4 regions of the Cohaesibacter sp. ES.047 genome follow, and region 4 is predicted to be linked to each of the others. Evidence: riboswitches for the same ligand, from Rfam matches in the RefSeq annotation. Region 4 holds a riboswitch; each other region holds the start of a gene.
What was found. A riboswitch is a leader RNA that binds a small molecule or an ion and turns the genes downstream of it on or off. The one in region 4 is predicted to bind cobalamin.
Positions count from the first base shown of each region.

Region 1: it holds a riboswitch for cobalamin, as region 4 does, so the genes downstream of both, CPH65_RS19140 (DUF4198 domain-containing protein) here and CPH65_RS06200 (ABC transporter substrate-binding protein) in region 4, are expected to answer to the same signal.
Region 2: it holds a riboswitch for cobalamin, as region 4 does, so the genes downstream of both, CPH65_RS17140 (ABC transporter substrate-binding protein) here and CPH65_RS06200 (ABC transporter substrate-binding protein) in region 4, are expected to answer to the same signal.
Region 3: it holds a riboswitch for cobalamin, as region 4 does, so the genes downstream of both, CPH65_RS17205 (ABC transporter substrate-binding protein) here and CPH65_RS06200 (ABC transporter substrate-binding protein) in region 4, are expected to answer to the same signal.

Region 1 is NZ_LT907844.1:4,172,551-4,174,748, forward strand. Features, by position in the region: gene cobN (cobaltochelatase subunit CobN) at 1-397, shown strand, start outside; gene cobO (cob(I)yrinic acid a,c-diamide adenosyltransferase) at 394-1,017, shown strand; cobalamin riboswitch at 1,104-1,329, shown strand; gene CPH65_RS19140 (DUF4198 domain-containing protein) at 1,483-2,198, shown strand, end outside.
Region 2 is NZ_LT907844.1:3,735,265-3,737,462, reverse strand. Features, by position in the region: gene CPH65_RS17140 (ABC transporter substrate-binding protein) at 1-1,113, opposite strand, end outside; cobalamin riboswitch at 1,342-1,559, opposite strand; partial or broken gene CPH65_RS17135 (IS3 family transposase) at 1,783-1,986, opposite strand; gene CPH65_RS17130 (transposase) at 1,970-2,107, opposite strand.
Region 3 is NZ_LT907844.1:3,750,797-3,752,994, reverse strand. Features, by position in the region: gene CPH65_RS17215 (class I SAM-dependent methyltransferase) at 1-358, opposite strand, end outside; cobalamin riboswitch at 950-1,160, shown strand; gene CPH65_RS17205 (ABC transporter substrate-binding protein) at 1,288-2,198, shown strand, end outside.
Region 4 is NZ_LT907844.1:1,377,645-1,379,842, reverse strand. Features, by position in the region: gene CPH65_RS06205 (copper chaperone PCu(A)C) at 176-700, shown strand; gene CPH65_RS23770 (hypothetical protein) at 728-883, shown strand; cobalamin riboswitch at 1,015-1,224, shown strand; gene CPH65_RS06200 (ABC transporter substrate-binding protein) at 1,431-2,198, shown strand, end outside.

The DNA of each region.
Region 1 (2,198 bases), 2.3 Mb from region 4:
CGCAGAACGTCCGGTTATTCGCACGCTGGATGAAGAGATCGCGCGCGTGGTTCGCGGGCGCGCGGCCAACCCCAAATGGATCGCCGGCGTCATGCGCCACGGCTACAAGGGAGCCTTCGAGATGGCGGCGACCCTTGATTATCTGTTTGCCTTTGCAGCCACCACAAACGCAGTCGGTGACCATCATTTCGATCAGCTCTATGAGGCCTATATCAAAGATGATGACGTCGCCGACTTCCTGAAGGAAAAGAACCGACCGGCCTATGACGATATGGTGGATCGCTTTTTGGAAGCGATCGAGCGCGGCCTATGGACACCAAGATCCAACAGCGCCGCCTTCCATCTCAATCAAAACCGGTCAAAACGAGGGGACCCCCAAATGGAGATGCTTTCATGACAGATGACATGAATGAAGAGACACAAAACGCGCGCCACACCGAGAAGATGAAAAAAAAGAAGGCAGCCCGAGACAAGATCCTTGCCACCAAGACCATCGAAAAAGGCCTTGTGATGGTTCACACCGGCAAGGGCAAGGGCAAATCGACCGCAGCCTTCGGGATGGCATTCCGCTCACTTGGACACGGCCACAAGATTGCGGTGATCCAGTTCGTCAAAGGGGCATGGAACTCCGGCGAAAAGCAGATTCTGGAAAAATTCCCCGAGCTTGTCACCATCAAGTCTATGGGCGAAGGCTTTACCTGGGAGACGCAGGATCGCCAGAAGGACATCGACAATGCCCGCTCGGCATGGGATGCCGCCAAGGAGGCGATTCTCGATCCGGAAATCCGGTTCGTGCTGCTCGATGAGCTGAATATCGTTCTGCGCTATGATTATCTGCCGATCGACGAAGTCGTCGCCTTCCTCAGGGATGAAAAGCCGGACGATACACACGTCGTCATCACCGGCCGCAACGCCAAGGACGAACTGATCGAAATCGCTGATCTTGTTACTGAAATGACGCTGATCAAGCATCCGTTCCGCTCCGGCGTCAAGGCGCAGGAAGGGATCGAATTCTAAAGGTCAAGTCCAATGCGGTGCATCAATGTGTGATTTGCATTGAATTGCACCATACGGGCAAGTTGACTTGCCTGACCAAAGTCCTTTAGGACTATTGTCATGATGGTTCTCCCTTCCCGAGCGTGGTTGGGAGATTAAAAGGGAACATGGTGAGGTGTACCCATCAGGGACCAAATCCATGGCTGTCCCCGCAACTGTGTTCGGCGAGCCGCCGCTCCTGATTTGCCACTGGTCTTTATGACTGGGAAGGCTTGAGCGGAAATTGGCGACGACCCGTAAGCCAGGAGACCTGCCATCAGGACGTTGATCATTCGGATCAACACTCTAATCAAGACGCCGGGGAATGCGTTTGGTGGAGAGACCGCCTGACGGCATTCTTCGCTTTCGTCGTTGGCCCTCCCTTCTCCAAGAATATTTCTTTTCGCGCGTCTCCACTTTGACAAACCTGTCACGGGAGATATTTTTTTGAACAAATTTGTAACTGCGACTGCGCTCGCCGCCTCCATGCTGTTCTCGACCGCAGCATTCGCCCATTTCCAGCTTGCCTACACACCAGACGTCAATGTCTCGCGTGCTGGAGATGTCCCCTACAAGTTGATTTTCTGGCACCCGTTTGAAAATGGCCATGTCATGGACATGGGCAAGCCGGAAGCTGTCTTCGCGGTTCACAAAGGCAAGAAAATCGACCTGATGGACAGCCTCAAGCCGATGACCTTCAAAGGCTCGGGGAACGAAGCGGACGCCTATGATGCGACCCTTCCTGTCAAACGCAACGGCGACTACATCGTGGTTGTCGAGCCTGCCCCCTACTATGAAGGCAGTGAAGACATCTACATTCAGCAGATCACCAAGAGCTTCCTCAACAAGGGCGGCATTCCGACCGGTTGGAATGAGCCGGTTGGCCTGAAAACCGAGATTGTTCCGCTCAACAAGCCGACCAACATTCTCGTGGGCTCCACCTTCACAGGTCGTGTGTTGAATGACGGCAAACCCGCTGCCGGAATTGAAATCGAAATCGAATATATGGCTGCCGAGCCTGACATGGATGCCAACGCCCCCGGTGAGGTGAAGGCAGACCCTGCTCCAGGCGGCTCTGTTGTCGCAATCTCCGATGAGAATGGCTACTTCACCTTCGGTATTCCAAAGGCTGGGTTCTGGGGCTTTGCTGCCCTCGGCTCAGG
Region 2 (2,198 bases), 2.4 Mb from region 4:
GAGAGCAATACCAACACGTGCCAACTCCGCTTTGACCACCGGCAGCATCGTGACGAGATCAGGGCGTTGTGGGTAGGTCAAAGCTAACAGCGTCAGGGCTACGCCATCCTTTGTGCGCACTCCATCAGATCCTTTCACCCACCCCGCTTCCTCGAGCAGAGACGCGGCTTTTTCGAGATCCGTAGGTCGAGCTTGTTTGGCTGCAAAGGGGAAGTAAGGAGCATAGGCGCCAATTGCAGGCAAGCCACCGTTGATCGCAGCAACCAACTCTTTGCGATCAAATGTTAGATCAAGAGCTTGACGCACGCGCTTGTCGGACAAGGCCGGGCGAGTTGTATTTAGCCATGCAAAATACTGATAGCCGACAGGGAATGACTTGACCGTGAGATCAGGATTGGAATTGAGCCGAGAGACCGTCTCGGAGGGTAATCCGAATGCCAAATCGAGTTCGCCGGATTCCAGCGCCAAAGTCATTGCTTGAGCATCGCCGAATTTGTGAATAGTGACAGGCGAGCGGTTTTCGGCACCTTCATAATAGGCATTGGGAACCAACTCGATGTCAGAGTCCGCCTTGAAGCTAGTGACCGCATACGGACCGGAAAAAACAGCCTGCCCATCACCCGTAGGCTTGAAGGCAATCAGAGGCCATTCGGCAAACAGGGCTTGAATGCGTGGCACAGGCTTCTCAGTGGTCACTTTAAGGGTGAGATCAGCCAAAGCTTCAAAGCTCAGTTTGCCTCCTGTTGCCAATGCAGCTTTGTTGTCGGCAAAGACTTCTTCAAAACCGGCAGCCAGAGTTTTCGCATCAACAGCAGAGCCGTCAGAGAAGAAATTGCCGGGTGCGAGCTCGATTTCCCAAGTCAGATCACCTGTCCTTTTGGCATCGTTTGCGAGTTGGGGCACCAACGCGCCTTTCTCATCAACGGAGAACAGATTCTCGCCAATGCCATGGCTGACCAGAGCCCAGCCATTGGACCCCTTGGTGGGTTCAACGCCTCTAGTGAGATAGGTTTGGCCGACTTCGATCGGTTCTGCCGCCCAAGCCGTGGCAGCGCCGATAATGCCGACCGCGATTAGTGAGGCCTGAATAAAGCTGGTTTTGCTGAAGAGCATAATGCATTCCTTGACATAGTGACCACGCGCTCTCGTTAGAGAGACATCATGGTTTTGGCCAATAGAATCGAGAAATGGAGTGGATTGATCCCGCCAAGCACAGGCCGTTGGTCATCCTCACTTCACCCCGAAGCTTTTTTGACAATGAGCAAGGCAGCAGCAGAAAGCGCGGATAGAGGCCCATCCTTCACAATCGCCGGAGCACCCCGCCCGGTTGATAAAAGGCTCTTTGAAGAACCCCTCGAAGGCAGGTCTCCTGGCTTGCGGCATATCAGATCTAAGCGCCTTCCCGGGGGCTTTGCCCCAGTGGCATGTTGCTCAGTCCTATCCGCTTACAGTTGCGGGGGCAGCTATGGCATCGGTCCCGAGTTGGGTCACCCTCACCATATTCCCTTTTCATCTCCCGTAGCATTCGCCTTGGGAGAACCTTCGCCAGCGTTTTTACATCACGCGCCCGCGGTGTCAATTGCTCACTTAGGCACAATTTTTACTGAAACAAACAATCGAACTCAGTACTCAAGATCGAGCCACGAATTTTGAGAATAACAAAACCGGCGAACAGGCTTAATTCTGCGCTCGGTCTCGTGAGGAAGCCTCAAGATAGTCTGGAGGGTGTGGCTGAGATTTTTCCATATGAATTGCCCCTAGAATTGTAGACACCTCGGGGCTTCAAATTTTTAGTCGCTCATATTCGACGGGCGAGAGCATTCCGTTTGTAGCGTGTTTGCGTTTTGGATTGTAGAACATTTCGATGTAGTCGAAGATGTCCTGTCTGGTATCAGCCCTTGTTTTGTAGACTCGTCGCCGGATGCGTGCTCTCTTGAGCAGGTTGAAAAAGCTTTCGGCAACAGCATTGTCATGGCAGTTTCCACGCATAAAGCGAATGGCTACTGACACCAAGCCGCTCAGATACCTCTGCAACGGAGTACCCTCGCTCGGTGATTTGCTTGACGGCTTCAATCTTGAATTCTTCAGTGAAATGGGAATTGGGCATCGTAGTCTCCTTGCCTCATTTTTAGGGGACATGGTGTCTACAATTCTAGGATTTCAGCAAGAAATCTGAGTGCAGCCCTTTTTAAACGGAA
Region 3 (2,198 bases), 2.4 Mb from region 4:
AGAGGAAGGCGGACAGGAAGGAAAGGATGGTGCCCTTCGGTATCCTTTTGAGGCGTTTGCGCGAAGGGGAAAAGGCGAATAGCAGGCCGACATCATAAAGCGTACCGCCCTTGATATCGATTAGACCCTTGATATAGGGGCGGATAATGCGGTCAAGGCCGGGGCGGCGCAGCAGCGACGCGATGACGCCCGGATCGGCGATCCGGATTGTGAGGTCGGGGTCAGGCTTCCTACCCAGCGGCACCCTCGTCCCGTCCCAGAGTTCAATGGCGATGTCGGCATCGAGTGCCTTGGCCACCTCGTCAAGAAGGGCAAGTGTTGCCTTCAGTTGCCGCTGCGTTCCATTTTGCCCTGTCATGATGATCCCGTCCGTTCGTTCCGGAGGCAAAGGATACCAGCCGGTTCCGACATGAATAGGCCGCAAGTGTCACCGGAATATGGCGGAGGAGGGAAACGTCTTCTTTCTTGTGTTGCTTGACCAATGGAACAATGACTCCTTCTCAGACAGCGCTCGAAAGGCCGCAGAATTGGTTCCCGCCATGCGAAAGGGGATTTTGGACGAGTTGCAGGCACTGAAGCTCCTTCAGGATCAGCCTGATAGTGCAGATGCCTACCGGGCTGCTCAAGAGATCGTCAAAAAGCGAGGTCTCGAATTTGCCCCCCATGCGATTGTGCTAGACCATCCGATCCAGAGGTGGTCCTGGTTTCTAAACCAGTTTGCAGCCCAAATCAGGTGGGTCGGGTTTTCACATCAGGATGCTAGTCTCTCCATACCATTCGTCGTGTCATATGCCTCACTCGGTTCCGCAGGATCGAGAGACCTTTGAACGAATTTTATTCGAAAACTGATGCATCTGGTATTATTGATCGAATAAACAGAACTCGCTTCTCGCACCCATCCCTTTGATCAAATTGAGAGGGGCTACGATTGACAGCTTTTGTCAAAGGTCGCATAAAAGTGTTCGTCGGTTTCCTTGACGGAATGAAAAGGGAATCCGGTGCGTGGCAGATGCTTGAGCCTGTCGCCAATCCGGAGCTGTCCCCGCAACTGTAAACAGAGAGCGCCCTCAAGCTGGCCACTGGATCGAAGTAGATCTGGGAAGGTCGGGGAGCGTAATGACCTGTAAGCCAGGAGACCTGCCGACGTCCATTCATTCAACCCGGGCGGGGTGTCCTGGAGGAGGGTCGCATGACAATGCGCATATCTTTGCGTCTTCGCCATATCTTTTCTGATTGCATCAGACTTGCCCGACTTCGGTTGCTTCGCCGCATCTGGAGCACGGGATTATGCTTTTATCTTCCCTCGGTTCGGGATTGGTCCGCGTCGCTTTTACGCACGGAACGACCACCCCGCAGCTGCCCTACGTATTTCAATCAGGTCTTTCCGCTCGACAGATTGCCGGTGCCATCATCGCCTTCATGGTCGGGCTGTTCTTGTTTTTAGGTACGGCGCTGGCTGCACCCATTTCAGTTACTGATGAATCCGATGTAACCGTCACTTTCGCCGAGGCTGTCGACCGGATCGTGGCCTTCAATGCCTATAATGGCGAGTTTGTCCGGGCCGTTGCCGGGATCGAGACCCTTGTCGGCATGGATGGCAATGCGCTGAAGGAAGTTGGCTATTGGCCGGATGACGGATCTGTCGCGGTTGCTGGTGTCAATCAGCGTGAACCCGACTATGAGGCGATCATCGGTCTGGAGCCGGATGTCGTGATCTTTCCGCGCAACGGGGCATGGCAGGAAGCGCGCGACAAGCTCGCAACCTTCGACATCCCCGTTCTGGTGCTGACGGGTTGGGATCCCTTGCGTCACACAGCCAACGTTGCCGCCATTGGTGATATCACCGGTCATCCCGACCGGGCAGAAAAGCTCAATGCCTTTTTCACGGGTTATCAGGACCTGCTCAAAGAGCGTCTCAAAGGCGTCAAGAAGCGCTCGATATATGTGGAGCATGGTGCTGACTATCATGCTCCGACCCCCGGTTCCGGCTGGCATGACATGATCGCCGAAGGGGGCGGTGACAGCATTCTGTCCGACATTGACATCGCCAAACAGCCTGCTTCGAAGGGGTCAGTACATTCCTTTGTGCTCGAACCGGAGTTTATTCTCAAGAAAGATCCCGAAGTCATCATCAAGTTTCATCAGCGATCCTATCTTCCAGCCTCCAAGGCAGCGCAGAAGGTGCATTTCGACAGTTT
Region 4 (2,198 bases):
AACCGCCAGACCATCGCACTTTTTGTGTGACGTTTGGCAAGAGACAGTTGCGCCTCAGCCAGAGACCGACCCGCATGCCTTATATGCAGATGGGCGACCGTGGCACTGAGCGCATATGCGAGACTTCCGCGCCCCAAACCAACTTGAAAGCGCGCCGGAAGCCTGGAGAGAGACCATGAAAACGACCTTGAAATCCGCTGCACTCACCGCATTCCTCGCCATTGCGGCAACCTCTGCATCCGCCCACGGTTACAAGCTGGGAGACATTTCCGTCCATCATCCCTATGCCATCGAAACCCCCAAGGTGGTTAAATCCGGTGGCGGCTACATGACCATCACCAACAATGGCGAGAAAGACGACGCCCTCGTTGCAGTCAAGGCGGACTTCCCGCAGGTCATGTTGCACAAGACCGAGATCAAGGATGGCGTCGCCACCATGCCGCATATGCCCAAAATCGTGGTGAAGGCCGGCGAAACCGTCACCTTCAAGCCCGGCAGCCTGCATGTCATGTTCATGGGCCTTAATGGAGACCCGTTTGAAGTGGGCGAAAAAATCCCTGCGACGCTGGTGTTTGAAAAAGCCGGTGAATTGGATGTCGTATTCAATGTTGAAGCCCGCAACGGCAAAGCCGAAGAGATGTCCATGGACCATTCTGGACATGACAAGTCCGATCCCCACGCTGAGCACAAGCACAAATAGGATCGGTCATGACAAACATTGATACGAATGCCGCGTGAGCTTCCCTTCTGGAAAGGAGCGGCACTCTTCGGGCTCGCCATTTCCCTGTTCTTCCCGCTTGCAGGGTTGGCACTGATCGGCGCGTTGTTGATCGACCTTGTCGTGGTGTCAAATCTGCCCCGGCTGAAGGCAGTGGTGAGTTAACCCGACATAACAGGACCGCTCGCGACAGGCGTTGCGGGCGGTCTCATAGAACCAAGAGTTTCAGCCAGAGCATGAAAATGGATGGGCTGGGTTATGCGTCTGAGTTGCTTGTTTGTTTTGGGTGCCTTTGCTAGGGTGCGCGGGCATGTGGTTCCGCAAGTAGAAGCGGATCAAAAGGGAACCCGGTGCGGACTACCCAACAGGGGCCAAAACCGGGGCTGCCCTCGCAACTGTAAACGGTGAGCAATCCTTCATTGCCACTGAGATCTTTGGATCTTGGGAAGGGAAGGAAAGCGCATGAACCGTAAGCCAGGAGACCTGCCACAGCGTCAAACCACGCAACCCGGACGAGGGAATCCGGCAGGAGAATATTTGGTGTACACCAAGCCGAACGCCAGCGCTCTTTAGGATACTTTCATTCTGGATAGACCCAGTGCCTATGTCACTGTGCTCCACCCAGCTTCGCCATCTTGATCAGTTAGCCAGCGTTCCACTGTTTCTTTGCCAGATTCAAGGTCTCGACTTCTTTTGACTTTGGATATCAAAAATGAATCTCAAATTTCAAACCCCATACGCTGCTGTCTTTGCCGTCGCTGTTCTGACATCAGCCCCTTTTTGCTCGGTGTCATGGGCTGAGGACACGCAATACCCGGTCACGATCGAGAATTGTGGCTATGAAACCACCTTCGAGGCAGCTCCAACCCACGCGGTTACCTTGAGCAACAACGCGACGGAAATGATGCTGGCACTCGGCCTTGAAGATCACATGGCCGGCACATCCTACATGGCCAATCTGACGATCAGCCCGAACTATGCCGAAGCCTACAAAAAAGTACCGATCCTTTCGCCTCTCGTGGCGACCACAGAACAGCTGATCGATGCTGAGGCTGATTTCGTTTATGCCGGTTACCCCGACGGCTTCAGCAAGAAGCGCCATTCGCGCGAGCAGCTTCAGGATCTGGGCATGAAGACCCACATGAACACCGAAGGCTGTAATCTGGGCAAATATGGCTTCGAGCAGCTCTATGCTGAGATCCGCACCATTGCCAAGATCTTCAACGTCAAGGATCGTGGCGAAGCACTGATCGAGAATCTGTCTGCCCGCGTCGCCGATATCGAAGAGAAGCTCAAGGACGTCGAGCCCGTTTCGGTCTTCATTTTCAATGGTGGCGAATCCGCTCCCCGCGCTGTGTTGGGCAACACCATGCACTCCACCGTCGTTGAGCTTGCCAAGGGAAAGAACATCTTTGGCGAGATGCCCAAACGCTATGGCACCGTCGCCTGGGAGCAGATCGCGGAGCGCGACCCGACCTTC